DNA from 2 places in the Arthrobacter sp. zg-Y750 genome. Region 1 is predicted to be linked to the other one. Evidence: predicted binding sites of a transcription regulator. Region 1 holds the regulator's gene; the other holds the start of a gene.
What was found. Region 1 encodes Rex, which represses fermentation and respiration genes when NADH is low (regulators of the CRP and FNR family bind a similar motif). Its sites were predicted from a motif close to CTTGTGAANNNNTTCACAAG; they were not measured.
Positions count from the first base shown of each region.

Region 2: LOC57_RS13435 (queuosine precursor transporter) is a predicted target of Rex. The motif match lies at 1,272-1,291, and genes of this name have one in related genera.

Region 1 is NZ_JAJJOC010000004.1:35,666-39,064, reverse strand. It holds gene LOC57_RS02420 (30S ribosomal protein bS22) at 162-260, shown strand; gene LOC57_RS02415 (HAD family hydrolase) at 371-1,183, opposite strand; gene LOC57_RS02410 (glutaredoxin family protein) at 1,250-1,501, shown strand; gene LOC57_RS02405 (redox-sensing transcriptional repressor Rex) at 1,543-2,265, shown strand; gene LOC57_RS02400 (hypothetical protein) at 2,262-3,399, opposite strand, start outside.
Region 2 is NZ_JAJJOC010000021.1:67,102-70,500, reverse strand. It holds gene thiD (bifunctional hydroxymethylpyrimidine kinase/phosphomethylpyrimidine kinase) at 1-443, opposite strand, end outside; gene LOC57_RS13440 (TetR/AcrR family transcriptional regulator) at 575-1,228, opposite strand; gene LOC57_RS13435 (queuosine precursor transporter) at 1,499-2,236, shown strand; gene LOC57_RS13430 (hypothetical protein) at 2,320-2,526, shown strand; gene LOC57_RS13425 (hypothetical protein) at 2,539-2,763, shown strand; gene tgt (tRNA guanosine(34) transglycosylase Tgt) at 2,760-3,399, opposite strand, start outside.

The sequences.
Region 1 (3,399 bases):
CGCACGGCAGCGGTTCCATGCTGTCAATTACCGCAGCGCCGACGCTGTACCCTGTTAAGGAACGTTTTAATCGTCGCAAGTAACTACCGGCGTGCACTCCCTGCGGCCCTGGGCCGCAGGGGATGGATACCGGTAACTCCTAATTAGTTTGTGAGGACTCTGTGGGTTCAGTAATCAAGAAGCGCCGCAAGCGTATGGCCAAGAAGAAGCACCGCAAGCTGCTTCGCAAGACCCGCCACCAGCGCCGCAATAAGAAGTAACCACTTCTCCGCGACCGCTGTCAGCGTCCCGTGCAGTTTGCCGGTCCGCTGTGGCAGAGCCCGCCAGTCTTCCGGGACGGCGGGCTTCGGCTTTTAAGGCGTGCTTCGGCTCAGTGGCCGCGGACCCGGGTGAAGCCCCGCCAGAGGCCGTAGGCGGCGCCGGCCACGGTTGCGGACTTCAGGCCCAGGGTTGCTGCCCTGCGGCCGGAGCGGAAGTCATAAACGGGCCAGTTGCGTTCGCGGGCGTGACGGCGCAGCCGGGCGTCCGGGTTGATGGCTACCGGATGACCCACCATGCTCAGCAACGGAACGTCGTTATAGGAGTCGCTGTAGGCCCAGCAGTTTTCCAGCTCCAGGCCTTCCTTTTCCGCCAGTGCCAAAACGCCGTCGGCCTTGGCCTGCCCGTGGAGGAACTCGCCCACCAGCCGCCCGGTATAGAGGCCGTCGGTGACCTCGCTGACCGTGCCCAGGGCACCCGTGAGGTTGAGCCGCGACGCGATCACCGAAGCGACCTCCACCGGGGTTCCGGTCACCAGCCATACCGGCCTGCCGGACTTCATGTGCTGCTGGGTCAGGGCGCGGGTGCCGGGCCATATTTTTGAGACGATCATCTCGTCGTAGACCTCTTCACCAAGCGTGCGGACATCTTCCGACGACAGTCCGATGGCGAAGGCCAGTGCCGCGTCCCGGACCGAGTGGACGTCCTTGAGGTTCTCGCCCTGGAGCATGAAACGCAGCTGCTTGCCGGCAAAGCCGGCGGCTTCCCGCAGGGTAAAGACTTTCCGCTGGTGCAACTTGCGGCCCACATGGAACAGGCTGGCTCCGCGCATCAGCGTGTTGTCCACATCGAAGAAGGCCGCCTCGCCCGGCTTGCCCGCTGCAGACGTGGTCCCGCTGGCTCGGACTGCAGTGGATCGGGGCATATTCCGAGTCTACGCAAATCCAGGCCCGGGCGCGGAAATCGCGAGGTTTGGCGCTATTTTGGAACTATGAGCGAATCCGCCGGACCCGAAGTTGTCCTCCTGACCCGACCGGGCTGCCACCTGTGTGAAGAGGCCCGGTTAGTGCTCAAGCGCGTGGGCGGGGAACTGGGCGTGCCATGGCAGGAGCAAAATGCCGAGGAAGCCCCCGAACTCGCGGCCCGTTTCGGCGAGGAGATACCGGTGCTGTTCATCGACGGTGTGCAAAGGGATTTTTGGACCATCGATGAAACGCGCCTCAGACGGTTGCTGGGGGCATGATGATGCCGGAAGAAGCCCGCTCAGCCGAGGAGCAGACCGCTATGGAACGGGAAACCGCAAACAGCGACCAGGCCCCGCCGGCCGCCAGGCCCGGAACCCAGCGGCATATCCCTCCGGCGTCGCTGGCCCGCCTGACCATTTATCTGCGTGCCTTGTCCGTGATGCTCGCTGACGGCATAGAGCGGGTGTCCTCCGAGGAGCTGGCTGAGGCAGCGGGAGTGAACTCCCCGAAGCTGCGCAAGGACCTCTCCTACCTGGGCTCCTATGGGACCCGGGGGGTGGGATACGACGTGCCGTACCTGAGCGGGCAGATCTCTGCGGCCTTGGGACTGACGCTGAACTGGCGGGTGGCGATAGTGGGTGCAGGCAACCTGGGGCGTGCACTGGCCGGCTATCCCGGTTTCGGCAGCCGCGGCTTCGAAGTGGTGGCCCTTTTCGATGCGGACCAGATGGTAATCGGCCAGGAGGTCGGCTGGTTGAAGATCAGCCCCATCCAGTCGCTCGAAACCGTGCTGGTGAAAACGCGGGCGAACATGGCGGTGCTCTCCGTCCCGGCCGACGTCGCCCAGGAACTGTGCGACCGGCTGGTGGCGTCCGGCATCACCAGCATCCTCAGCTTCGCGCCGGTGGTGCTGCAGGCACCGCCGAACGTCCAGATCCGCAAGGTGGACATGGCTACGGAACTGCAGATCCTGGCCTACCATGCCCAGCGGGCCCAGGTATCGGAGATCGCATCCGACGCACGGGCCCGTCTGGCACGCTAAACAGCGTCCGGGCGGGCCGGCTCTGCCCGGCCCGGAGATACGACGTCGGGCTCCGGGTTATCCATTCCGTGACCTGCGGTGTAGTCCTGCTGCGCGTCGACCTGTGCGGCGCTGCGGCGCGGGGAACGGAACCATGGAGCCGCGCCCTTGGTGAAGGTCAAGCCAGCCCCCAGGGCGGCGGCTGCTGCGGCGGCCGTCTGAACGCCCGTGCCCGCCGGGATGGCGTACGCCAGAGCTGCGACTGCCAGTACGGCCGCCGTCACCTGGGCCCAGCGGCGTTTTTCCCAAATGCAGACGGCAAGCAGGAGCGCGACGCCGAAGAGCACCAGGGCGTAGGCCACTTCCACGATCGCCACGGCCCTGACGTACTGCGAACCGTTGACGCCGAACCGTTCGAGGATGGACAGCACCCCCGGCAGGGACTCCGGCACGGGAAGGCGGGAAACCGCTGAGAAGGTGTCACCGAGGTTGAGCGCGCCGGCACCGGCAACACAAGTACAGGAAATTGCGATGAAGGGCGCCGGGTTGCCCGTGGCAGAGGGGAGCTTTTTTCGCATCCACCGGGCCGCGGCCCGCGTCTGAGCAGCAGCGGTCCGGGCACCGGTCTGGACCTGGTGGGCGCCGGCTTGGATTGTGTTGGTGGTGGCGTGGGCGCCGGCTTGGATGCGCAGGGATGCTGCGTGTGCGCCGGCGTGGATGTGGCGTGAGGTAGTTTGGGCGCCGGATTGGACTCGGTGTGCTCCGGCGCGGGCTGTGCGGGTGGTGGCGTGGGCGCCGGCTTGGATGCGCAGGGATGCTGCGTGTGCGCCGGCGTGGATGTGGCGTGAGGTGGTTTGGGCGCCGGATTGGACTCGGTGTGCTCCGGCGCGGGCTGTGTTGGTGGTGGCGTGGGCGCCGGCTTGGATGCGCAGGGATGCTGCGTGTGCCCCGGCGTGAATGTGGCGTGAGGTAGTTTGGGCGCCTGTCTGTACTCGGTGTGCTCCGGTGCGGGCGCCTGCTTGGGCCCGCTCGGCACCTGCGCGCAGCCGAAGCGCCGCTATGTGCAACCCGATGCGGAGCCACGCCTGGAGTCCCCGTGCTCCGGCGAGGAGCCACCGGCCCACCCCCCTGGCCCCGGCGGCCAGCCAAGCAGTA
Region 2 (3,399 bases), on a different contig from region 1:
ACGAACGTGGCCAGGGGGAGGATCTGTGCCTTCAGCGCCTGGTCGGTGTCCAGCGCAGCGCCGGGTTCCTGGCCCTTGCAGATAAGCACCGGATCCAAGACCAGGTTCTTCCAGTGCTGGGCCTGCAGGGCCTTGGCGACGACGTCGATAGTGGCCGGGGTGCCGAGCATCCCGATCTTCACCGTGTCCAGGTCATAGGCGGTGGTGATGGCTTCGAGCTGGTCGGCGATCACCTGCGGGTCCACGGGCACGAAGCGGTGGTTCCAGGAGTCCTTGGGATCGAAGGACACAATGCAGGTCAGGGCGGTGATGCCGTAGACGCCCAGTTCCTGGAAGGTCTTCAGATCAGCTTGTGCGCCGGCGCCGCCGGTGGCTTCGGAACCGGCGATGGTGAGCGTGACGGCCGGAGCTGCGGCCGCGGCAGAGTGTGTGTTTGCAGACATGGCTCTATCTTCCACCTAAACCGGCGGAACCGGCCACCCTGATAAATCGCGCCGTAACCGGGCGCCTTGGAGCTGCCCGCCGCCACCCGCCGTCGTGCTGGTTGTCCGTCCCGGGGTTAGCGGTCCCGGGGTTAGCCGTCCCGGCGGACGCCGCGCAGCAGGTGCACCACGTCTTCGACGATGTTCCGGACCACGGGCAGGCGGGAGAGGATCACCAGCTTCGCCACCAGCGGGGCAAGGCCCGCTGCCAGGCTGTGGGACCTGCGCTGGTCAGGGGAACGGTCGTAGACCCAAAACAGGGTGATGCCCATGTACATCAGCCACAGCAGTTCCGGCAGGTCGTCGCGGATGGCCAGCGGCGGCTGCGGCCGGGCGCTCGTGACGGCCTGGCGGAACAAGGCGATGGACTTCCCGCGGCCGACGGCGGCGTCGGTGCGGCGGTTCGAGGCCATGGCATCGCGCAGGAAGTGGCTGCCGAAGGCATGGTAGGGGGCCATGGTGGCCAAACCAGAGGAAAGGATCACCTTCAAATTCTCACCGAGGTTTTGCCCCTCGCGGATCAGCGGCAGCGCCAGGGACCGGTGCTCGTCCTGCAGCGATGAATAGAGCTCGTGGATGAGGTCATCCTTGGAGCGGAAATAGTAGTACGCGTTGCCCACCGAGACCCCGGCATCCTGCGCAATGGCACGCATGGTGGTCTGCTCGTAGCCCTGGACGGTGAACAGTCGAAGTGCCGTTTCGATGAGGAGCCGGCGCGTCTGTTCGCTCTTGACGGTGACGGCCAATGATGCTCCCTTTTGCAGTAATTTCAGCGTTTAGTAGACCACAGAATTGAACGCGTTCAAAAAGGCGCGCCGCAGGGTGAAAGCCGCAGGGGGAAAGAGGCATTCAGCGGGCCGGGATGCCGGGGAATCAGCGGGAAGCGGGGCGGGCCCGCGACGGCCTCCGGGGCATGGCAGAATGGATGCGGTCCTGAAGGGCCGCCCGGGGCAGCGGGCACAGTGCTAATACAGCCGGCGGAAGCCAGGCGAACCACTACCGAAACGGAAAATGCCATGACTGCACAGCCACGGGCAGCTGCGAAAACCGCTGCAACCTACGCCTCCCGCGGGAGCTCCCAGTACGACTTGATCCTGACGCTCATGTGCGTGGTCATCGTTATCTCCAACATCGGCGCCACCAAAGGCGTGCAGTTTGCCCTCCCGGGCGGCTGGGAGATTGTGACCGACGGCGGGTTCTTCCTTTTCCCGCTGGCCTACATCCTGGGCGACGTGGTCAGCGAGGTGTACGGCTTCAAGGCCGCCCGACGAGCGATCTTCACCGGGTTCGCCATGGCGCTGCTCGCCGTCGTCAGTTTTGCCATCATCATTGCGCTGCCCGGGTTCACTGACGCGTACGGGCTCCAGAAGCAGGCCGCGCTGGAGGTGGCCCTCGGCCCGGTCTGGCAGATTGTGGCCGCCAGCCTGCTCGGGTTCCTGGCCGGGCAGCTGCTGAATTCCATGGTGCTGGTGCGGATGAAGGAACGGTTCCGCGAAAAAGCCCTGGTGGGCCGGCTGATGGCCTCCACCGGGGTGGGTGAATTCGCCGACACACTCATCTTCTGCGCCATCGCCGCACCGGTGATCGGGATTACCGACGCCGGCGGGTTCCTCAACTATGTGGTGTTCGGGTTCCTGTACAAGACACTGGTCGAGTTCCTGTTTGTGCCGGTGACCGCCATGGTCATCCGGGTGATTAAGAGGCGCGAACCGACGTATGCCGGACCGGACCTGGAACCGGCGCCTGCCGGATAACCGCGGGGCGAAATCTGCACCGGTTTGTGCAAGGGTGGACAGACGCACGCGTTTCACTTCCCCACTACGGCAGGAGAAAAAACATGAGCAGTTCCGAACAGGTCCCCAACCCCGGAGCCCGGGCAGTAGACGAGAACCTTGCGGGAACCCGCGACGAGTTCAACGACGAAGTCACCAAGGTGCTGCTCGAGGATGCGCAGGAGGACAAGAGCCCCGCCGACGAGGAACGTGATTCCCAGCCCGCCCTGGAAGAGGATGAGCAGACCGTAGCCAAGCCGGACAATTCCTAATTGGAGGACAGCATGCCCGAGGACAAAGATTTCGAACAGAACGAAACCAAGGCCGAAGAACAGCTGCAGATTGTCGATCCGCCGGAGCCTGACGGGTCCGGAAACCAGCAGGCGGGCCAGCAGTCCGGGTCCGGTGCCCCTACCGGCGGCCCGGAAGATCCCACCGCCGAGCAGCAGAACGTCACCGGACAGCCGGATGAGCAGGAGAACGAACCGCTGCCGCGCACCTGGAACTAGGCGCTGTAGTACTTCCCCAGCACCTCGGCCTTGAAGTCGAAGAAGGACCCGTCCTCGATGGCCAGCCGGGCGTCATCCACCAGCTTTACCGTGAACCGTTCGTTGTGGATGGAGATCAGCGTGTGGCTGACCATCTCGTTGGACTTGAACAGGTGCTGGATGTACGCCCGGGTGTAGTTGGTGCAGGTGTAGCAGTCGCAGCCGTCCACCAGCGGACCGAAGTCCTTCTTGAACTTGGAGTTTGAGAGGTTCTTGCGCCCGTACGGCGTGTAGAACGCGGAGTTGCGGGCCACCCGGGTGGGGGAGACGCAGTCAAAGGTGTCGGCACCGTTCTCGATGGCCGTGAAAATGTCATCGGGTTCGGAAATGCCCAGCAGGTGCCGCGGCTTATTCTCCGGCAGTTCCTCGGTGCACCAGCGGACAATGGTGCCCAGGTTCTCCTTTTCGAAGGCGCCACCCAGACCGAAGCCGTCAAAGTCCATGGCACCCAGGTCCCGGGCAGCCTTGCGGCGCAGGTCCTCGTACTGGGCGCCCTGCAGCACCCCGAACAGCGCCTGGTACGGTTTTCCAGCCCGCTCCTCGGTGAGCCGCTCGTGTTCGGCCAGGCAGCGCAGCGCCCACAGGCGGGTGCGTTCC